DNA from 2 places in the Pedobacter alpinus genome. Region 1 is predicted to be linked to the other one. Evidence: riboswitches for the same ligand, from Rfam matches in the RefSeq annotation. Region 1 holds a riboswitch; the other holds the start of a gene.
What was found. A riboswitch is a leader RNA that binds a small molecule or an ion and turns the genes downstream of it on or off. The one in region 1 is predicted to bind cobalamin.
Positions count from the first base shown of each region.

Region 1 (12,049 bases):
GCGGTACTGTTCCAATTGATGGAGTAAGAAGAACCTTAAATATTAAGAAAGAATACAAGTCTGCAGAAGAAATTTCTAATACCATCATTACTACACCAGTAGGTGGTTATGTTTATTTAAGAGATATTGCCGAGGTAGTTGATGGTTTTAAAGAGCAAGAATCTTATGCTAGATTGTACGGTAAAAACGTAATTACTTTAAACGTAAAGAAACGTTCTGGAGAAAACTTAATTGAAGCTTCAGATAAAATTAGAGAAATTATTGCCGAAATGAAGGAAAAACAATTCCCCAAAGGATTGGAAATTGTTGCCACTGGAGATCAGTCTGATAAAACCAGAGTTACGTTACACGATTTAATTAATACCATTGTTATTGGTTTTATTTTGGTAACCTTAATTCTGATGTTTTTTATGGGAATTACCAATGCTATTTTTGTGGCATTGTCAGTTCCATTATCAATGTGTGTGGCTTTTTTAGTGATGCCAACTATTGGTTTTACTATGAATATGATTGTACTTTTCTCTTTCCTACTAGCTTTAGGAATTGTAGTAGATGATGCCATTGTGGTGATAGAAAACACGCATCGTATTTTTCAGAACGGAAAAGTAACCATTAAACAAGCAGCTAAAATGGCTGCTGGGGAAGTGTTTTTACCTGTTTTCTCTGGTACTATGACCACACTTGCGCCTTTTGTTCCTTTGGCATTTTGGCCTGGTGTAATTGGTAAGTTTATGTTCTTTTTACCAATTACTTTAATTATTACGCTTTTAGCTTCTTTAGTTGTGGCCTATATTATTAATCCAGTTTTTGCTGTTGATTTTATGGAATCTCATGATCCTGAAGAAGAGTACAAACCAAAATTTGATAAAAAAGTAAAGAAAACCTTAATGTATTTGGGTATAGCCGCTGTTATAGCTTACATCATCAACTTCGGGTTTGGTAATTTTGTAGTCATTCTCGCTTTATTTTATCTGTTACAACATTTTGTTTTAGAAAATGTAATTAGGAATTTTCAAAATAACTCTTGGCCAAAGTTTCAAACAAAATATGTTCGCTTTTTAAATTGGGCTTTGCATCGTCCATACACTATTTTAGGGAGCACATTAGCTTTGCTTATTTTTTCTATTGTATTAACAGGTATTATTCCACCAAAGTTTGTGTTTTTCCCAACATCAGATCCTAACTTTGTATATGTTTATACTTCTTTACCAGTAGGTACAGATCAGGAATACACCAACGAAATCACTAAAAAAATTGAGAAAAGAGTAACTGCGGTTGTTGACAGTTTGGGTAGTCACAATGTATCTTCAATTATCTCAAACGTTACAGTTGGTGTTACAGACCCTCAAGACGAAGATCAAGGTAATTATCCGAATAAAAGTAAAGTGACAGTTGCTTTTAAAGAATTTGGCGACCGTGAAGGAAAATCTTCTACCGAGTATTTGACAGCTATCCGAAATGCAATACAAGGTATTCCTGGAGCAGAAATTTCGGTAACACAAGAACAATCAGGCCCACCAACAGCAAAACCTATTAGTTTGGAAATAACTGGAGACGATTTAGATTCATTAGTGAAAACATCTGAAAGGTTAAAAAGCTATTTGGTATCTAAAGGAATTGGTGGTATTGAAGAGTTAAAGTCTGATTTTCAAAATAATAAGCCAGAGGTTATTTTCGATATCGATAGAGAAAGAGCTAATCGTCAAGGAGTTTTAACTAGAGATGTGGTTTATAACTTAAGATCGGCATTGTTTGGTATGGAAGCTTCTAAGTTTAGAGATTTAGACGAAGATTACGAAATTAACGTAAGAGCCATTGAAGAACAAAGAAATAGCTTAGATGCTTTAAGAAACATGCAAATGACTTTTAGAGATATGGCAATGGGCGGTGCAATACGCCAGGTTCCTATTTCTGCTTTTGCAGATATTGAATATGTAAATACTTACGGAGGTATTAAACGTAAACAAGGCAAAAGAATAGTGATATTATCTTCAAACGTTTTAGCAGATTTTAATCCAGGAGAAGTAAATAAAAACATAGAGAGCGCTATAAAAGATTTTAAAGAACCTACTGGTGTTACTATTAAAATGGGCGGTGCTCAAGAAGAACAAGATGAAACATCAGCCTTTTTAGGTTTAGCTTTAGGAGTTTCTTTCTTTTTAATATTAATTATTCTGGTAATTCAGTTTAACTCTATAGGTAAACCATTAATTATTTTAAGCGAAATTGTATTTAGTATTATTGGAGTGCTTTTAGGAATTACTATTTTCCAAATGGAAATGTCTGTTGTAATGATGGGAATAGGTATTGTTGCTTTAGCGGGTATTGTAGTGCGTAACGGTATTTTATTGGTAGAGTTTGCTGATTTAATGATGGAACAAGGCATGAATGCTTATGATGCAATTTTAGAAGCCGGACGAACTCGTATGACCCCTGTTTTATTAACTGCCACAGCAACAATGTTAGGTTTGGTGCCTTTAGCAGTTGGCTTAAACTTAGATTTTGCCGCATTATTATCTACCGGAAATCCACATCTTTACTTCGGTGGCGATAACGTAGCTTTTTGGGGTCCATTATCTTGGACTATGATTTTTGGGTTAAGTTTTGCAACTTTCCTTACTTTAATTTTAGTACCATCTATGTACTTAATTAGAGCTAAAATGAAAGATTATTTTAGTAGAAATAAGAAAGTTGTTGAAGTTGAAGACGTTAAATAGCCTTAAGTATTAGCATAAACAAACGAGGCCCTTTTCAATTTTGAAAAGAGCCTCGTTTATTATTTTTAATTATTTTATCAATACGCAATGATTAAATAAAATAATCAGTTAATTAAACAGCTTTATTAGTTGCTTTTATAGCGTTCTTTAATACATTAAGCAATGCATCTTTATACTTTACAAAAAGCTCTTCTCTATCTGCTTCCTCACTTAATTTTAAAGAACGTTTAGCAAGCTTTACCTCTTCCAAATCACTCAAATATAATTCGTTAAAAGATTCTGGGTTTTTATTTTTCAATATCCTAATAGAATGAGAATATTGCTCAAAAATATCAGTAATAATAGTCAGACTTTTATCATCGTAATTTGTTAAACCACTAACTTTTGTTGATAGCTTTTCAAGCTTTCCTCTTTCTTTTGCGTAACCCATAATGCGGCAAATATACAATTTTACATTTCAAATTTATGTAGCTTAAAATTGGGTTCTTATTTTACATTAGGTTTAAAATATCATCAGTTTGCTTAAGTTATTTTACATTAACCAATTTTTATGGTATAATTTATTATAAAATATAAATACATTTTATGAGTTAAATATGAACAGATTTCAAATTTTTTAACATAAAAATTGCATCAACCTCGACAATTTTTTGCATATTTAAAATCTTAATTATTTTTAAATGAAGTTATTAGCAATCACATTGTTTTATCTTTCTAGTTTTAACGCTCCAGCAGATAGCGTTTCTAAGATTGGGAAAGTAACCTATTATGCTAAAAAATTTGAAGGGCGTAAAACAACAAGTGGCGCTGTTTATGATGCTAAAAAATATACAGCAGCACATAAAACCTTACCTTTTGGTACACAAGTAAAAGTTACAAACCTTAATAACGGAAAGTCTGTGATTGTATTTATTAATGACAGAGGACCTTATGGAAAAGGTTTAATTATTGATGTTTCTGCCATTGCAGCTAAAGAAATAGGATTGTATGGTAAAGGTATAGCGCCTTGTAAAATAACTTATGACATTCCATAAACTATTATTTGTGCCTTAAAAGCATGTTTGTTAATAAACCTAATGCCTGTTTATAACTTGTTTAAGCAGGCATCGTTTTTTAAGCTTATTTTTGTTCAGTTATTTAAATGCTTATTTAGGTTTCGGGCTTTTTAAGTCAAAATTAAAAGGGAACCATGTTAAAATCATGGGCTGACGATGCAACTGTAAATCTGTTTTTTCAATGTTCTAGTTGAAACCAAAAATTTGTAAAACATGTAGTCACTATTTCACATTAAAAAAATGGGAAGACGTTTTGCAAACAGACAAGCCAGGAGACCTGCCAAATAAGTTTTTTCAAAACTTTCACGTAAAAGGTTTTGATAAAAGCACATGAAAATACTGTTTTTCAACAGTGTTTTTATCTTTTGTCAATTCCTGTTTGTTAAATTTTTAAGCTTTAAACATGCAACAGGAAGAAGTATTACTCAAAGAAAACAAAGATCGCTTTGTAATTTTACCTATTAATTATCCCGCAATTTGGGAAATGTACAAACGCCACGAGGCAAGTTTCTGGACGGCCGAAGAAATCGATTTATCTGCCGACCAGAAAGACTGGGATAATTTAACAGACGGAGAGCGTCATTTTATTAGTCACATATTAGCTTTTTTTGCTGCAAGTGATGGTATAGTAAATGAAAATTTGGCCATCAACTTTATGCGAGAGGTACAAGTACCAGAAGCTAGGTGTTTTTATGGCTTCCAAATCATGATGGAAAACATCCATTCAGAAACTTATGCGCTACTAATCGACTCTTACATTAAAAATCCAAAAGAGAAACAACATTTATTACATGCTATTGACACGGTTCCTTGTGTTACTAAAAAAGCAGAATGGGCGCTTAAATGGATCGAAAACGGAACTTTTGCCCAAAGATTAGTGGCTTTTGCAGCAGTTGAAGGAATTTTCTTTAGTGGAAGCTTTTGCTCAATATTTTGGTTAAAGAAAAGAGGTTTAATGCCAGGTTTAACTTTTAGTAATGAGCTAATATCAAGAGACGAAGGTTTGCACTGCGAATTTGCATGTTTGCTTTATGGAATGCTTGCCAATAAAATGACGAAGCAAGAAATTTATGATATTATTACCGAAGCTGTAGAAATTGAGAAAGAGTTTGTAACCGATGCTTTACCAGTAGATTTAATAGGGATGAACGCCCGTTTAATGCAACAATATATTGAATTTGTTGCTGATAGATGGGTTACAGAATTAGGTTATCCTGTAATTTACAACGCCACAAATCCTTTCGACTTTATGGAAATGATATCCTTACAAGGAAAAACAAATTTCTTTGAAAAAAGGGTAGGAGATTACCAAAAAAGTGGTGTTTTAGGCGAAGCAGGAAGTCAGGCTTTTTCTTTAGAAGAGGATTTCTAGTTGAATAGTTTGTTAGATGGTTAGTTTGTTAGAACATTCTAACGCATAACAAATCACTAAATTTTTCACTAATAACCTGACAACAACTTACAACCTAACAAACTAACCACTAACAACCTGACCACCTGACCAACTAACAACCTGACCACCTAACCAACTAAAAAATGTACGTAATAAAAAGAGACGGTAGAAAAGAAACCGTAAAATTTGATAAAATAACTTCTCGAATAGAGAAATTGAGCTATAGTTTACATCAAGACTTTATAGATGCTGCCGAGGTTGCAAAGAAAGTAATTGATGGTATTTATGATGGTGTAACTACCTCTGAATTGGATAGTCTAGCGGCAGAAACAGCAGCTTCATTAACTACTCGTCATCCAGATTATGCTTTGTTGGCTTCGCGTATAGCAGTATCCAATCTGCATAAAAATACGACAAAATCATTCTCAGAAACCATGAGAAATTTGCATGGTTACATTGATGCTAAAACAGGGAAAAATGCTGCATTAATTGCTGATGATGTAATGCAAATTATTAGCGACAACGCCGATTTATTAGACAGCACCATTATTTACGACAGAGATTTTAGTTTTGATTATTTCGGGTTTAAAACCTTAGAGCGTTCATATTTATTAAAAATTAATGGAAGAATAGCCGAGCGTCCACAACATTTATTTATGCGTGTAGCTGTTGGTATTCATAAAAACGATTTAGAAAGTGTTATAAAAACATACAGTTTAATGAGCGAAAAGTGGTTTATACATGCCACGCCTACGCTTTTTAATGCTTCAACACCAAAGCCACAAATGTCTAGCTGTTTTTTAGTAGCCATGAAAGACGATAGCATTGAGGGTATTTATAGCACTTTAACTCAAACCGCAAAAATTTCGCAAAGTGCGGGCGGCATTGGTTTAAGTATTCATAATGTAAGAGCAACAGGTTCATACATCAGTGGTACTAACGGTACAAGTAATGGTATTGTGCCTATGTTAAAAGTTTTTAATGATACCGCCCGTTACGTTGACCAAGGCGGTGGAAAAAGGAAAGGTGCTTTTGCCATTTATTTAGAACCTTGGCATGCAGATATTTTTGATTTCTTAGATTTAAAAAAGAATCATGGAAAAGAAGAAAACAGAGCCCGCGATTTATTTTATGCGCTTTGGATTTCAGATTTATTTATGAAAAGGGTAGAAGATGATGGCAATTGGAGTTTATTTTGCCCACACGAATCTCCAGGATTAGCAGATTGCCATGGAGCTGAGTTTGAAAAACTTTATACCAGATATGAAGCAGAAGGTAAAGCTCGTAAAACAATTAAAGCGCAAGAGTTATGGTTTGCCATTTTAGATGCTCAAATAGAAACAGGTACTCCATATTTATTGTATAAAGACGCTGCAAATGCTAAATCAAATCAACAAAACTTAGGAACCATAAAAAGCTCTAATCTTTGTACAGAAATTTTAGAATATACCTCTCCAGAAGAAGTTGCAGTTTGTAATTTAGCTTCGGTTTCTTTACCAGCTTATATAGAAAATGGCGAATTTAATCATCAAAAATTATATGAAGTTGCTTATCAAATTACTATCAATCTTAATAGAATAATAGATAATAATTACTACCCAGTAGAAGAAGCAAGGTATTCAAACTTCCGTCACCGCCCAATTGGTTTAGGGGTACAAGGCTTGGCGGATGCCTTTATGCTGTTGAAAATGCCTTTTGAAAGCGAAGCAGCAGCTAAATTAAATATTGATATTTTTGAAACGCTTTATTTTGCAGCAATGCAATCATCAGCAGATTTAGCCATTAAAGAAGGTGCTTATGAAACTTTTAAAGGTTCGCCTTTATCAGAAGGGAAATTTCAGTTTGATTTATGGAACGTAAAACCAACAAGTAATAGATGGGATTGGGAAAAACTCCGTAAGCAAGTAGTTGAAACAGGTGTACGTAATTCTTTACTTTTAGCACCCATGCCAACGGCTTCAACCTCACAAATTTTAGGTAATAACGAGTGTTTTGAACCTTATACTTCAAATATTTATTCTCGTAGAGTGTTAAGTGGAGAATTTGTAGTTGTAAACAAACATCTATTAAAAGATTTAGTAGAATTAGGTTTGTGGGATAATAAAATGAAAGAGCAAATCATTTTGGCAAATGGATCTGTCCAAAATATAGATAGTATTCCAGCTCCTATAAAAGAACTTTATAAAACCGTTTGGGAAATTAAAATGCGTACCATTATAGATATGGCTGCGGATAGAGGAGCATTTATTTGTCAGTCTCAATCCTTAAATTTATTTATTAACGCACCAACAGCATCCAAACTTACATCAATGCATTTTTACGCTTGGAAAAAAGGTTTAAAAACAGGAATGTATTATTTGCGTACTCAAGCTGCCTCACAAGCTGTTAAATTTAGTGTACAAAGTCAGGCGGTTAAAGAAATTGACCCGGTGATGCAAACTACAGTAGATATAGCAGAAGGTGAAAGCTGTAGTATGGAAGAAGGTTGTTTGTCTTGTAGTGCATAATTCCATCTTAAACAGTCCGAAATTTCATCATAATTTTTGGACTGTTTAAGATTTAACCTTTTTTATATTTGAGTAATAGTAAAAATTAGATTTCAAATGCCTTTAATCAGTTTAACCATGCTTTATACCAAACATGAAATTATAGCATGTGAACGCTGTGGTATAAAAGTTGAATGTAAAGCAAATAACTATACACAATGCCAATGTAGTACAGTTAAGCTTAACTTAAACGAGGTACAATATATTTCTGAAAATTATGATGGTTGTATGTGTGCTAATTGTTTGATAGAATTGCAACAGGAATATCAAAAGATGTTAAAGCCTTAAAATCGTAATTTTAATGCTTAAATTGTTAAAAAGAAATAAAATGGAATACAATAAATTAACACCCGAGGAAGAATTCGTAATTATTAATAAAGGAACTGAAAGACCTTTTGTAGGAGAATACACGAGTACCAAAGAAGCTGGAACATATATTTGCAGGCAATGCAATACACCCTTATATACATCAGAAAGTAAATTTGAATCTCATTGTGGATGGCCAAGTTTTGATGATGAAATTGCTGGCGCTGTAAAACGTTTACCAGATGCAGACGGCAGGAGAGTAGAAATAGTTTGCGCAAATTGTGGCGGGCATTTGGGGCATGTTTTTGAAGGCGAAAGATTAACTGCGAAAAACACCAGGCATTGCGTAAACTCTTTAAGTATGAAGTTTATTCCTAAAGCCTAATTAATTTAAGGAATACGTAATATTACGTAGTTAAAAATACCAATTTACACACATTATTTCCGAAAATAGCAATTGTAATTTAGGCTTAAAATTTAAACCTAAATTACAATATCATGCTAAAACCAATACTAAAACAATTTTTATTTCTCTTTTTATTATTAGGTTCTGCAAATTTATCTGCACAATCTTTTGATGATTTAAAAAGGAAAAATGGCAAAAATGCTTTCGAGGAAGATTGGCTGAAAGTTTTTGTTCGCTATACATCTGCTAATAGTAAATACACGCCAAATTATAGTGGTTTTACCATTAATGTAGCCATAAGAGAAGATAATTCTAAAAAATGGGGTTTAAGAACTCGATATGAAAACCCAACGTTAGGCGATTTATTTTACTCAATTGTTAACCTTTCTAAAGATATTAAAAATGGTACTTCAACAAAAGAAGTATATGACGACCATGCTCATGGAGGAGGTTTTTTAGGCTGGTATCAAGTTTATCTTAATGCTTACACAAGCGGTAAATTAATTATTAGCCCCGGTATTACTATGGGAGATTATATTTATGGTTCAAGGTATGATAAAGGAAACGGTAAAAAGGATTATGACCCTAATGGATACTATTTTGCGGTTGGTCCAGCAATAATGGCTTCTTACGTTATTAATAAGAAATTATGGTTAGATGGGTATATCAACTACGATATTTCTGTAGTAAAAGTGAAGAATGATTCTGTAGATCCGGATTATAAAAAACCTTCTTTTATGAGTATTGGTGCAGATTTGAATACCACTTATAAATTTTTTGGAGGTTTTAGAATCAATAAATTAATTGATAAAGGAATTAATAAAGATAATTCGTCGAGGTTAGATATTTCTTTTGGGATGTGCTTTTAAAAACTGTAAATCTTAATTATGTAAAAATTTTTACAGCCACTAATTTTATTAATCTAATCAAATATCTTCTTGTAAATTTGGCAAATGGCAGAAGATTTAAATATTTTAAAGGGAAGTAAAACAGATCAGTATAATGGTCTTATTCCTCAAATTAAAGCACTTGTTGAAGGAGAGACTGATTTAATTGCTAATATGGCAAATGTATGTGCTGCACTTAAAGAGCAATTTAATTGGTTTTGGGTTGGGTTTTATATGATTAAAGAAGATGAATTGGTACTAGCTCCTTTTCAAGGACCAGTAGCTTGTACCCGCATAAAGTTGGGCAAAGGTGTTTGTGGTGCAGCTTGGCAACAAGCTCAAACTTTAATTGTTGCAGATGTTGATGCTTTTCCGGGTCACATTGCTTGCAGTAGCCTTTCTAAATCAGAAATTGTGCTTCCTATTTTTAAAAATGATAAAGTAATAGGTGTTTTAGATGTTGATAGTGAACATTTAAACCATTTTGATAAAGATGACGAAATAGGGTTAACTACTATTTTAAGTTTGTTGAGGATTTAATTTTCCTCAACTAACTTTAATAAATCTTTTGGTAAATCATCAATAATGTCAATATCAGATAAAGTTGGTGTTGTAGCGTAAGTAATATTTAGATTTTCTAAAACCCTTGTAGTAGTTGTATAAACTTCATCTGTGCTCCAAGCTACATCTGTAAATAATTCTTGCACCATTTTAGTTAAGCCAAGCATATAATAACCGCCATCTTTTGCAGGGCCAATTACAACTTCGGTGCTTTTTAAAAGTTGAAAGGCTTGTTCAATAATTTCTTGATTTAGCTCATAACAATCAGAACCTATAATTAAAATTCGTTCGTATCCTTTTTTAAAAAGCTGTTCAAAAGCATCCTGCATTCTGCCACCCAAATCGCTTTCTTTTTGATAAGCAGTCTGGTAAATAGGTTCTCCCCAAGCTATTTTATTTTCTGACACCTTGTCATAAAACAAATACTTGTCTGATTTTAAATTTTTAGTAATCAGGTTAGTATGATTTAAAAGTTCAATATATACTTTAAGTGCTTTTTCGTTTCCAACGCTAGCTGCTAATCTGGTTTTAGATCTTCCTAATTCAGGATATTTCAAAAAAATAATTACAGCTTCTTTACTCATTATAAATTTGTTTGTATAAATTGGTCATTCTTTTTTGATAAATACGCAGAAAATAAAAGCAGAGATTATTTAATTAATCCAGTTATTACGTAATTGTTTAATCCTAATAAAATAACTTTCTGGTGCTTCTTAATCTGATATAAAGAATCGGGAATGTAGGTAAGAGTATCTGTTGTATGATAAAGATAATTATCACCTTGGTTAACTATTGTTATTTTGGATGGCTTTAAGTTTTGTAAATTAATCTCAATACTTCTAACCCTTAAGTCAACTTCCTTAGCGGTATATTTAATTTTATTTGCTGTAGAGTCTTTAGTGTAACTATCTTTCCAAGCGGCTTTATTAATGTCTGATTCTGTGAATAAAGAAAACTCTTGTTCCCAATTACTGATAATCAAATTCTGTTTCTCGGCAACTTTATTTTTAGCTACTGTTTTAACAATGCTTTTATTTTTTAATAGTACAGCTTGTTCGCCAAAGTATGCCTGTAAATCGAAATAATAAATTTGTTTCCGAGTTGTAGGTTCATTACATGAATTACAACCCGAAAACAATATTACAATGATGAATAAATAAAAAAATTTAATCATTAAATTAAAACTTCGCCAGTCATTTCAGCAGGGATTTCAAGATTTAATAACCTAAGTATAGTTGGAGCAATATCTCCTAGTTTACCGTTTTTGATTGTTTTATAATCATCGTCAATTAAAATACAAGGCACTAAATTAGTGGTATGTGCAGTATTTACAGATCCATCAGCGTTTATCATATAATCTGCATTACCATGGTCGGCAATAATTATAAAGGAATAACCATTTTTTAAACCAGCTTCTACAACAGCTTGCGCACAAGCATCAACGGTTTCTACAGCTTTAACTACAGCTTCAAAAACACCGGTGTGCCCAACCATATCAGGGTTTGCGAAATTTAAACAAATAAAATCTGCCCAACCATTTTCAAGTTCTGGTATAATTGCTTGTTTTATTTCGTTTGCACTCATCTCTGGCTGCAAATCATAGGTAGCCACTTTTGGCGAAGGAATCATGATACGCTTCTCGTTCACAAATTCTTTTTCGCGTCCGCCAGAAAAGAAAAATGTAACGTGAGGATATTTCTCTGTTTCGGCAATTCTAATCTGATTTTTGTGCTTATCCTCTAAAACTTCCCCTAAAGTCTTCACTAAATCATCTTTGGTAAAAACTACCTTAACATTATTAAAAGTTTCGTCGTAAGTAGTCATGGTAACATAATGAAGATTTAAAGGCTTCATTGCCAATTCCGGAAACTCTTTTTGAGTAAGTGCAACTGTTATTTCTCGCCCTCTATCAGTTCTAAAATTGAAGCAAATTACCACATCACCTTCTTCAATATTCCCAACTGGGTTTCCTAATATGTCTGTTTTAACTAAAGGTTTTATAAACTCATCAGTTACACCATCTATATAAGATTGATTAATCGCAGTAGTTAAATCAGTTACTTTTTCGCCAACACCATTTACCATTAACTCATAAGCCAATTTAACACGTTCCCATCGGTTATCTCTATCCATGGCAAAATACCTTCCAATAACACTGGCAACTTGTGCGGTAGAGTT
Region 1 is NZ_JBHULV010000046.1:18,596-30,644, forward strand. Features, by position in the region: gene ACFSSE_RS13100 (efflux RND transporter permease subunit) at 1-2,717, shown strand, start outside; gene ACFSSE_RS13105 (hypothetical protein) at 2,830-3,147, opposite strand; gene ACFSSE_RS13110 (septal ring lytic transglycosylase RlpA family protein) at 3,398-3,751, shown strand; cobalamin riboswitch at 3,851-4,071, shown strand; gene ACFSSE_RS13115 (ribonucleoside-diphosphate reductase small subunit) at 4,176-5,144, shown strand; gene ACFSSE_RS13120 (ribonucleoside-diphosphate reductase subunit alpha) at 5,309-7,672, shown strand; gene ACFSSE_RS13125 (cysteine-rich CWC family protein) at 7,769-7,999, shown strand; gene ACFSSE_RS13130 (methionine-R-sulfoxide reductase) at 8,040-8,402, shown strand; gene ACFSSE_RS13135 (hypothetical protein) at 8,516-9,292, shown strand; gene ACFSSE_RS13140 (GAF domain-containing protein) at 9,377-9,850, shown strand; gene ACFSSE_RS13145 (TIGR04282 family arsenosugar biosynthesis glycosyltransferase) at 9,847-10,455, opposite strand; gene ACFSSE_RS13150 (hypothetical protein) at 10,521-11,045, opposite strand; gene gpmI (2,3-bisphosphoglycerate-independent phosphoglycerate mutase) at 11,045-12,049, opposite strand, start outside.

Region 2 (12,049 bases), on a different contig from region 1:
TGAATTGGAGAGAAAACTATTTTTAAATCTTTTTGTCTTTTAATAGCTTCTGGAGAAACTGATAAAGAGGTGATTTTATTTAGGTAATCTTCGTCCATTTCTTCACCTATGTAAGAGATATTCTCAGGTATAGCCGTAAATTTAATATCATCAACACTGGCTATTTTTGCAACTTCTTGCATCACCAATTTATCATCTGGTGCTACAAATTGGCCTCCATCTGCTCCGTAAGCTTTATATCCGTTATATTCTTTTGGGTTGTGAGATGCGGTTAGCATTACACCACTTTTGCAACCTAATTCACGTACTGCAAAAGATAGTTCTGGGGTAGGGCGTAAGGCTTTGAAAAAATAAACATGAATTCCATTTGCCGAAAAAACATCAGCAGTAATTTTACCCAAAACATCAGAATTGTTTCTGCTATCATGCGCAATGGCAACTTTTATTTTTTCGCCTGGGTATTTGTTAATTAAATAATTTGCTAAACCTTGTGTAGCGGCACCAATTGTATATTTATTAATACGATTAGAACCTGCACCCATAATTCCTCTTAATCCACCGGTACCAAATTCTAAACTTTTATAAAAAGAGTCAGTTAGTTCTGTAATAGCGTTATTATCAACTAAGTTTTGAATCTCGGCTTTAGTTTGCGCATCATAATTTCCATTTAACCACTGGTTTACACTGTCTTTGGTTGCTTTATCTAATTCTTGCATATAAAAGGTTTTAATGTTACCAAAGTTAATATTTAAGCAGTTAATGTAAAATATAATCTACCTAAAATGTTCAGATATTATCATAATTGGTTAAATCTTAAATAAATGTAGTTTAATGGTGTATTATTTGTTTAATGATATGCAACCATTTTAATTTATAAACGTCTTAATAATAAAACAAACACATTTTACTTTAATAATAACACATGAAAAAATTATCGATTTTAATATTAGGTATGATGATACTTGGTGTATCTGGCTGCCGAAAAGTAACAGAGCAGTATTTTACTACTCCAAACCAAACTGTATTTTATGATTTGAATGCAAGCAGTTGGACAACTAATAATGCTGGTAGAACTTATTCTGCAAACCTTAGTTTCTTTCTAGAAGACATTTATAGGAATGATTTTGATGGAATATTAGTTTATGTAAGTTTTGGTGATAATGTTTACGAACCAGTGCCACAAACTTATGATGGAATTGCTTACGGTTACACTGTAAATAACCAAAGAATTACTTTAGAAATTCAAAATTCTGACGGTAGCGGAACAATAACTCCTCCGGGTACAATGAGAGCAAAAGTTGTTTTTATTCCTTCACAAGAATAATAAATAAACCTAGCCAAACCTAAGTTTGGCTAGGTTTATTAAATTTTATTATAAAATGATGTTTTGAATTTGTGTATTCATAACTTAAATCAAAGCCATGCACATTAGCAATTTTCTTTGAAATAGCTAACCCTAATCCGTTTCCTTTTTGCTCTTTTTCTATCGTCTTAGAAAATCTCGAAAACAATTTTTCTTCCTCAAAATCAAGCGCAGCGCCTTCATTTATAAAAATTAAAGAATCTTTTGATAAATTAATATGAATGATACTTCCTTTTGGAGAATATTGAACTGCATTAATTAATAAGTTTTGTAATAACTGATCAAATAACGGCTGGTTGCCTTTTAAAACAGATGATTCTGGTTTAGGAAAAAGCAATTGTTGGTATTTTGCTTCTGCAAAAAAGTTTAAATTTTCTATGGCATTAGCTGTAGTTTTTAAAGTGTCTATATCATCTTTAAAATCAAACTGTTGGTTTTCTAATTTCGATAAAAACAATAAGTTTTTATTCAAATCACTTAGTTTTTGTAGCACATAATAAATCTGATCTATTAAAATACTTTGGCTATTACTTAAGTTTTTTTCTTGCAGTAGTAAGTCTAACTTCGATTTTATGATAGCAACTGGAGTTTGCAATTCATGTGCTGCGTTTTCGGTAAATTCTTTTTGTAAACGATAGGTAGTTTCTGTTCTATTTAGTAGGTTTTGAATATCTATGTTTAAATCATTTAACTCATCAATATCTAATTTTTCGGTAATGGGATTGTTTTCTTTATTAAGCTCGTAATTTTTAAGAAAACTTAAAATTTTATTAAATGGGAGCCAAATCTTTTTACTAATTGTTCTGTTTATGATTAAAAAACTTGCAAATATTAACAGCAAAAGGCCTATTTGCACCATTAAAATGCTTTTTATCAAATCCTCTTTTTCTAATAAAGAAGTTTTATACGTAATTATATGTTGAATACCTAAAATTTGAAGTTGCTTTTGTAAGTGCCTGTAATCTTCTAATTTATTACTTTTCGGATTTATTTCTTGAGCTGTGTATGGTTTTGGATTAAATTTTTGGGGATTGTAAAGCGTAATTTCTAAATCTTTATCTAGTTTTCTCCAAATTTCTAAATCATCAGCACTTTTAATTTCATTAATATGATTTGGCGTTAAATAAGCTTGATTTTCTAAAAATCTATCAGTAGCATTTAAAAAAATCGAATTTACCACGAAATAAAATAGCGGGATACTTGAAATGATTAGTAATGATGATAACCACAAGTATTTTTGAGAACTGTATGTAAGTAATTTCAAACTAATTTAATTTATAACCTGTACCATAAACTGTTTTAATATAATCGCCAGCACTGCCCAACTTTTTCTTTAAATTTTTAATATGTGTGTATATAATGTCAAAGTTATCAAAATATAGTGCAGATTGTCCACTTAAGTTTTCGGCAATTGCATTTTTAGAGACCACTTTGTTTTTATTTAGCAATAAAAATATAAGAATAGAAAGCTCCGTCTTAGTTAATTCAATTTCAGTACTATCAACTTTTGTTACTTTAGATAACATGTCTATACTCAAGTTTTTGTAGGTTACAATGTTTGAACCGCTAAAATTTCTTCGTCTTATTATGGATTGTATTCTAGCACTTAACTCTGCCAAGTGAAAAGGTTTTGCCAAATAATCATCGGCGCCAAGCTTTAAAGAGTATATTTTATCATCAACAGAATCTTTAGCAGATATTATAATCACTCCATCTTGTTTTCCAGCATTTTTTAATTCCGCTAATAAATCTAAACCACTACCATAAGGCAGCATAATGTCTAATAAGATACAATCGTAATCAAAAATATTAATTTGTGCTCTGGCATCATCAACATCTCCAGCTATTTCGCAAAAATAATCTTCGTTTTGTAGGTAATTGAGCATACTATTAGCCAATTCCCTTTCATCTTCAACTATTAATATTTTCATCCACAGTAAATAACGTGAAAAAATAGTTGAATTAAGATAAAATGTAAAAAATTTAGATGTTGATGGGTGGAGGAAAGCACCAAGAGATATAAACTGATTTAAGAAATAAATCAGTTTTGATTTTGTAATTTATAACAATGAGCGAAACTTATTAAAACAGTTTCACCCATTTAAAAACCAAAATATTAATTGATAATACTGCTGAACCCAATAGATATTGAAAAATATGTCCGAATGGTAATATGTTTAGAGATATAATCCAAAAAGTAAGACTAATTGCAGATAAAGCAATTAAAAATATAGTGTGAATTTTAGTTTTTAAGGCCTCTTTTCTTTCTGTATCAGAAAGGTTATAGGCATTGTGTACAGAAAATTCTCCCCCGTAATCTTCTGCTGCGTATAGTTTTTTATTAAATACTCTCATATTTTTGTTTAATTTATTTAACCAATACCATAACTATACCAAAATTTATAACTATTTGTAATTTAACATAAAATTAAAGTTAGGTAAATATTTTTTATCTCTTTTAAGCTCTAAATCGTAAATTTTTTGCCCTAAATTTTTCATAAAAGGAAAACAAACAGATTCATATTCATACTTGTTATCGTTGTATATTTCGTTCTTATTCGATTGAATAACAGCAGATAATATAAACTCAACCTTGTTTTCGTAATCAATTAAATAGATATTATCTAGTGAGTACCCATAAGCATCACCAACTTTGTTAAAAATTCTGATGTTGGGATTAATTTCCATACTTTCATCAGCCCCGTAAAACAAAAACTTACAGTATGCAGGGTAATAATTAGGTTTAGCATATTTTGGAAAATCATTTTCTGTAGGGTATTTGCTCATGTAAGTGTACAAAAAATCATAATCTTTAGGCTTTAAGTTAAACTGCTTGTTTTTAGGAAATGATGAAGGAAAAAAAAGTCGTTTTATAAATTCATGCTGATCTGTAAGTTGAAAAACATTTTTGCCTGTAAAATCAAATGGCTCATTTATTACTTTGTCGTGAGCTCCTAAATATCCTTTACCTCTTAGCAGGTTATTAAGTTTAATTGGATATTCATGAGCGTCAAATTCGGCTGGTTTAGTGTAAATTAATTTATTGTTATTGTAGAAGTTAATTGGATTTGTGTGTTTTGAACTTTCGGCATTATCTCCAACAGATAAACGGTTAATAATTCTGGAGTTTTTAAAACCATATTTTTTTAATTTTTTATTAATGGTAGCTCTATCAGTAAATTCGTAAATTCGGTTAAAAGCATCATTGTCACTTACTAAAAGTATTTTTTTGATATAATTTGCAATGCTTGCTTCACCGTTTTTTGATGTAAGGTCTTTATCTACTTTTGTTTGGTTATGATAAGCAGAATCTATTTTTAAAACCGTATTCATATCCAAATTTTCAATATTAAGCTCATTTAATTTTTCTAAAGCAAAAACTGAAGCTGGCAATTTAACGGTACTTGCAGGGTAAAAATAGTGTTGATTATTGAGGTTAAAACTGTAAGTTTTAAAATGTGCTTTATTGTTTTTATCTCTATTTATTTGGGTATATAATATTTGTACTTCGTTTTTTTGTGGATGATTTAAAATAGCACCAAATAAATTTGGGTTTTTCTCCAAAACATCATCTAAAGGATTATTTTTTTGACAAAATGCTGGCTTTATCATAGAAAAAACAATTATTGTAAACGTAATTATGGTTTTAATGTGTTTAAACATATAAATATTTGAGATTAATATTTCAAGATTTCTAAAATTAAAAATAATTATCAATTTAAAAATATTACTTTCGCAGCGTTATGGTTTTCGTTTATTGTAAACGAAATTAAAAGGGAATAAGGTGTAAATCCTAAACTGTCCCGCAGCTGTAAGCTCTAAAACTGTTTTTCATTCTAAAGGTCACTGTTCGCAATTAGAGGATGGGAAGATCGGAAAGCAGGGAGTAAGTCAGAAGACCTGCCTTAACACATATTGATTCATAGCTTTCGGGGATTGGAGCTTTTGAATGTGAATACCCATTAAAATAGGTGTTTTCATTTCAATTTATTTCCCTGTAGCCTTATTTGTAAAAATGTATTTAAAAAAGGTTCTTTTTATATTCTCTTTTGTTGGTTTATTTGCGGTAGAACTCTGTTTTGGACAGGTAGATTCTGTGCAAAGAATTAAGGAGGTTGGCATAAAAACGAGTAAAACATTAACGAGTTTAAGAGCCACACAAAAAGCAGATTCTGCATCTTTCTTAAAAACAAGTTCTTACAACGTTGCCGATGCGATCAGAAATTTTGCTGGAGTGATTATTAAAGATTACGGTGGAATAGGAGGTTTAAAAACCGTTTCTGTGCGTAGTTTAGGTGCTAACCATACGGGTGTGCAATATGACGGAATTAACATTGGCGATGCACAAACCGGGCAGATTGATTTAGGGAAATTGATGTTGGACAATATTGAATCCATTTCTTTAAACTTAGCACAACCAGATGATTTGTTGACAAACGCCCGCTCATTTGCTTCTGCAAGTTTAATTGTTATCAAAACAAAAGCGCCTTCGTTTGATGCCGGAAGAACCAATAAGCTGATGTTGAAATATACCGGTGGTTCCTTCGGACTGATAAATCCTGTTCTCCAATACGATCAAAAAATAAATGCTAATTGGACTTTTAATGTAAATAGTTCTCTGCAAAAAGCGGTAGGAAATTATAGATTTCAGGTGATTGGCGATGGTTCTGACACATTATCTACTCGGGAAAACGCAAAGATTAATGCATTGCAATTAGACGCTGGTTTAAGAGGGGGTGTAGGGGAAAATGGATTGCTAGAGATAAGGGCAAATTATTACGATTCTGAAAGGGGATTACCTAATGCGGTTATATTCTACAATCCAGCAGGCAGACAACGTTTGTGGAACAAAGACTTTTATACACAAGCAAGATTTACCCAAAGACTGAATGAAAAATGGAATTTACTGTTATGTACCAAATATTCTAGAAATTATACAAGATACAATGATCCAGATTATTTGAATCAGATTGGAGAACTGGATAATACTTACATACAAAATGAATTTTACCAATCTGCTGCTACAACTTACCAGCCCGTAAAGAATTTAACATTTAACTACGCCGCTGATGTTTTTGTAACTACACTTTACACAAATTTATTTGGATACGCATACCCTACACGTCATACAATTTTACAGGTATTGGGTGGTAAATATCAACTAAAAAAAATTACGATAGAAGGAAATGTGCTCAATACTTACATTAAAGAAAAAGTAAAAACAGGTAATGTATCTCCCGAGCGAACTATTTTTTCTCCCACTATTTCAATTGGCTACCAAGCTACCCCATCTTTAACAGTAAGAAGCTTTTATAAAGATGTTTTTAGGTATCCAACATTTAATGATTTGTATTTCACCAATTTTGGAAATCGCAAATTAAATCCAGAAAGGGCGTCTCAATATAATGTTGGGTTAGTTTATGATAAATTTACAAACCAAAAGTTTTCTTGGTATTCTTTAAGTTCCGATTTTTATTATAACCATATAAAAGACAAAATTATATCGTTGCCAAACAAAGATTTATTTATTTGGACAATGTATAATTTGGGGAAAGTAGCAATTTATGGCATTGATTTTAGCGGGAAAGCAAATTATAATTTCAATAAAAATTTATTATTAGAAACTAGTTTAAACTATACTTTCCAAAAAGCTTTAGATAAAACAAATCCAACTGAATCCGTTTATAACAATCAAATCCCTTATACACCGCAACATACAATTTCATTTAATACGGGCATACAAAAAAATAGATGGGGTGTGTTTTATAACCAAATATTTTCTTCTGGCAGGTATTATTTAGGAGACAATACGCCTGAATATTTTGTAAAAGGTTTTTCTGTGAGTGATATTTCTACAAATTATAGAACAAAATTATATAATAAACCTTTGATGCTTACCGCAGAAGTCAACAATATTTTCAATTTAAATTATTCCATCATTAGGAGCTTTCCTATGCCCGGAACATCCATCCGTTTAACAATTAAAACAATTATATAAAATCATGAAAACAATTAATTACAATTTAAAAACGCTATTAGTAGCTTTAACCGCAGTATTAACAATTAGCAGCTGTACAAAAGATGAAGTTTTTGAGGAACTTCCTGCCGTAAGGTCTGGCTATTATATTTTAAACGAAGGTGGTTTTAACTCTAACAATGCTAGTTTAAGTTATTACAACTTAGAAAATGGTTCTGTTGTAAATGGCTTTTTTGCACAAAAAAATGGTAGAGGTTTAGGAGATACTGGTAATGATATACAAGTTTATGGATCTAAAATGTATATCGTAGTAAACGTATCAAATACAGTTGAAGTTGTTGATGCTAAAACGGTTAAAAGTATAAAACAGTTAGATTTTAAAAATAACGGAGTTGGCAGACAACCACGCTATATTGTATTTAACAAAAACAAAGCTTTTGTTTCTTCTTACGATGGCACCATTGCAGTTATTGATACCGCAAGTTTAGCTATTGAAAAATACATTACTGTTGGTAGAAACCCAGAGCAAATGGCAATTGCTAACAATAAGCTTTATGTTGCAAATTCGGGTGGATTAAGTTACCCAAATTACGATAAAACTGTATCTGTAGTTGACCTTACTACTTTAACAGAGATTAAAAAAATTGAAGTTGTATTAAACCCAGGTGGAGTAAAAGCTACAGCTGACGGAAAAATTTACGTAAAATCTACAGGAAATTATGGGAATATTAAACCATCATTAACCATTATTGATAGTAAAACAGATGTTGTAACTTCAAGTAAAGAGTTTACAGGCGGTAATATGGTTATTAATGGAACTAAGGCTTATTTTACATCTGGAAAAGGAATTAAATTATATGATTTAAGTACAGATGCGGTTATTAGTGAAAATATAATTACTGATATCTCTGATGAAGCAAAAATTACAACACCATATGGTTTAACTTATGATTCTGTAAATAAACTTTTCTTTGTTTGCGATGCAAAAAATTACGCTAGTAATGGGCAGGTTTATTGTTTTGGTGAAGATGGTAAATTAAAATATAAAATTACGGCTGGTGTAATACCTTCAAAGATTATATTCTTAAATAAGTAAATTTTAAATCCCTAAAAAGATTTAGTATTTTTACGTTTCAAAATAAAAATATGTCATTAAAAAACTTAAACGTTAGAAACTGGGTTCTTGTTTTTATAATCATAGCAGCAGCAATAACACGCTTTATACCTTTAACTGGTAATGTAGAATGGTTTAATTTTACACCAGTTGGTGCAATTGCTTTATTTGCAGGTACACATTTTAAAAATAGATTTAAAGCTTATTTTGTGCCTTTATTTACCTTGTTTGTTAGTGATATTTTAATTAATTACAGCTATACTGGCGAATGGACATTGTTTTATGGTGGTTTTGCTGTAGTTTATGCTTGTTTTGCATTTATGGTTTATATAGGTAGTTTTATTAAAATGGTAAATGTTGGTTCTGTATTCTTAGCATCTTTAGCAGGCGTTTTAGTACACTGGTTAATTACAGATATTCAACCATGGCTTGGTAGCACAATGTATAATAAAGACATTACAGGTTATTACCAATCTTTAGTAGCAGCAATTCCTTTTGAGAAAAACCTATTATTAGGTAATTTGGTTTTTGGAGCTGTACTTTATGGAGGTTTTGAAATGGCAAAAGCTAAATTTTCAGTATTAAAAGAAAGCAAAGTAACTGCTTAATTTTTCAAAAAACATATTTAAAAAAGCGATGGTCATCATCGCTTTTTTTTTGATTAAAAATTTATGAAAAAGAAAATTATCATATTAACAGGTGCCGGAATATCTGCCGAAAGTGGTTTAAATACTTTTAGAGATGCAGATGGTTTGTGGGAAGGTTATAATATTGAAGACGTGGCAACACCAGAAGCTTGGCAACGAGATCCTATTTTGGTTCAAAATTTTTATAACGAACGCAGAAAATCAGTTTTAGAGGCAAAACCCAATGCTGCTCATTTGGCTTTAGCCGAATTAGAAAAGCATTTTGATACACTCATTATTACCCAAAATATAGACGATTTACATGAGCGGGCAGGTTCAAAAGCTATAATGCATTTACATGGCGAAATAGTTTACGCTCGTTCATCTAAAAACCCAGCTTTACTTTATAAATTAGAAAGCGATTGTATTGAAATGGGGAGTTATTGCGAGTTAGGTTCGCAACTTAGGCCAAATGTAGTTTGGTTTGGAGAAGCTGTACCCATGATTAGTAAAGCAATGCATGAAATGCCACAAGCAGATATTGTGATTTTAGTTGGTAGCTCTTTAGCAGTTTACCCAGCGGCAGGTTTACTAGATTTGGTTAAACCCAATATCCCAGTTTACGTGGTTGATCCAAAAATTCCACCAGTTAATATTTCTAATAAAGTAATAAGAATTGAAGAAAAAGCAAGTGTAGGAGTACCTGCTTTAGTAGCAGATTTAATAAAAAATGGAAAAGATTAAATGTATTTTTAACTGGAGTGGTGGCAAAGACTCGGCATTAGCATTATACCATTGTCTTCAAAATCCTGAATTGGAAATAAAGTATTTGGTAACCTCTATAAATGATGCTGTGAATAGAATTTCTATGCATGGTGTAAGGCATGAATTACTTTTACAACAAGCAAAAGAAATTGGAATTCCGTTATACGAAATTAGATTACCAGAAATGCCAGATATGTCAACCTATGACAATATTATGCGTAACCATTTAGAAAAATTAAAAGCTGAGGGCGTTACACATTCTATTTTCGGAGATATTTTTTTGGAGGATTTAAAGAAGTATAGAGAAGATAAGTTAGCCGAAGTTGGTTTAAAAGCAATTTTCCCCTTGTGGAAAGGAGAAACAACCTTGTTGATAAATGAGTTTTTAGAATTAGGCTTTAAAACCGTAATTGCCTGTACACAAGAAAGATTAGGTTTTTTAGTAGGAGAGGAGATTGACCGTAATTTAATTGCAACCTTTCCAAAAGATATTGATGTTTGTGGCGAAAATGGAGAATTTCACACTTTTGCATTTGATGGGCCGATATTTAAAAATCCTATAAAATATTTATTAGGAGAAAAAATTTATAAAGCTTATGCAGCACCAAAAAATACAGATGATAGTTGTTTGCAAGATTTTGCTAAACAGCCTGTAAACTTAGGTTTTTGGTATATAGATTTACTTTCTTCAAACAACTAATCGATAAAAAAAAGCCTGAATTTGTTGCTAATTAAACAATATTCAGGCTTTTTTTTACTTAATTTCTTCCTCTATACTTCCACATCCTAGCATTTTTTCGCCATAATACGGGTTTTTGATTTTGCTTTCGCTAGCTAACCAGTAACCGCCTTTACCATCATTTGCCATTGGGCAGTATTGTTTGTAAACGATACCACTTTCTAACTTTGATTTTTTAAAAACAGAAGCTAATTCATTAGATAAGTCGTTAAATTTTGCTCTTTTTGTTTCAACATTATTAACGGCAACAACTGCATCAATAGATTTGGTATCTATTTCAGCGTCACTCATCGCTTTTTGAAGCATTTTTGCGCCCATTTCAGCTTCTTTATTATCATTATTTACCAAAGCAGTTTTTAGGTGAATGTAGTGCTGGTAAACTTCATTTACTTTAGCATCAGTAAATTTTGGATTTACAGCAACCTGTTCTGTTTCTGTTGAAGCTGTTTCTTCGTTTACTGTTTTTGTTGGATTGGTACAAGCATAAGTTGTAGAAATTAATCCGATAAAGGCTAAGCCTAAAATTTGATTTTTCATTTGATTTTTAATTTTATTGATTACTATTTATTAATTGTTTTTTCCTTTTCTGAGTTTTAACTCACTGTCTAACAAATATGTTCCGCTAACTACAACTTCTTCGCCATTATTTAGTCCAGATTTTATAAGAACCGAGTTTTCATTTTCTGATGAAATTTCAACCTCTTTACGTTTAAAGCTATCATTTTCTTTCACCCAAACATAAGTGTCTTCATTATTTCTAATAACAGCATTAGTAGGTAAACTTAAGGCATCTTTACTTGAGTTTCTAATTAATTTCACCGTAGCTTTCATGCCAATAAGGTATTTATTATTAGTGTTATTTAAACTAGCTCTTAACGTAATAATTTGACTGTTAGCATTTAATTGAGGACTTAAAAAATCCACTTTTGCTTTTTGTGGTTCAAAATTTTCAACCTGTATGGTGATTGCATTTCCAACTTTTACATTCGAAATTTCATTACTATACAAATGTGCTTCAACCCAAATATTACTAAGGTCTTCCATTCTTAATACAGGCATTCCCTCACTCAAGTATTCGCCTTCAGTAATGCTTATTTCTGTTATTATACCACTATTTTGAGCATAAACAGAAATATATGGCTGTGTATTTTTATCATTTATTCTTGCAATTTGTTGCTGATTTAAACCATATAATTCAAGTTTATTTTTACTGGCAATAAAAAGTTTTTTATAAATATTTTCATCAGGAAATTCATTACTTAGTTTTTTATTTAATAAATACTCTTTTTGCATACTTAATAAATCTTCACTGTAAATTTTATAAAGCAATGCACCTTTATTTACAAAAACACCTACTTCTTGATAGTACAATTTATCAACTCTACCATTAAATTTACTGGCAACGGTATAAACATTTTCTGGGTTGGCAATTACCCTAGCATTAAGTAATTTGCTGTTTTCATAA
Region 2 is NZ_JBHULV010000042.1:24,644-36,692, forward strand. Features, by position in the region: gene ACFSSE_RS11940 (phospho-sugar mutase) at 1-716, opposite strand, end outside; gene ACFSSE_RS11945 (hypothetical protein) at 923-1,324, shown strand; gene ACFSSE_RS11950 (sensor histidine kinase) at 1,344-2,627, opposite strand; gene ACFSSE_RS11955 (response regulator transcription factor) at 2,629-3,294, opposite strand; gene ACFSSE_RS11960 (hypothetical protein) at 3,446-3,718, opposite strand; gene ACFSSE_RS11965 (serine hydrolase) at 3,770-4,975, opposite strand; cobalamin riboswitch at 5,091-5,285, shown strand; gene ACFSSE_RS11970 (TonB-dependent receptor) at 5,379-7,361, shown strand; gene ACFSSE_RS11975 (YncE family protein) at 7,366-8,436, shown strand; gene ACFSSE_RS11980 (DUF6580 family putative transport protein) at 8,487-9,062, shown strand; gene ACFSSE_RS11985 (SIR2 family NAD-dependent protein deacylase) at 9,126-9,824, shown strand; gene ACFSSE_RS11990 (Dph6-related ATP pyrophosphatase) at 9,811-10,545, shown strand; gene ACFSSE_RS11995 (DUF3347 domain-containing protein) at 10,600-11,121, opposite strand; gene ACFSSE_RS12000 (efflux RND transporter periplasmic adaptor subunit) at 11,152-12,049, opposite strand, start outside.
Region 2: it holds a riboswitch for cobalamin, as region 1 does, so the genes downstream of both, ACFSSE_RS11970 (TonB-dependent receptor) here and ACFSSE_RS13115 (ribonucleoside-diphosphate reductase small subunit) in region 1, are expected to answer to the same signal.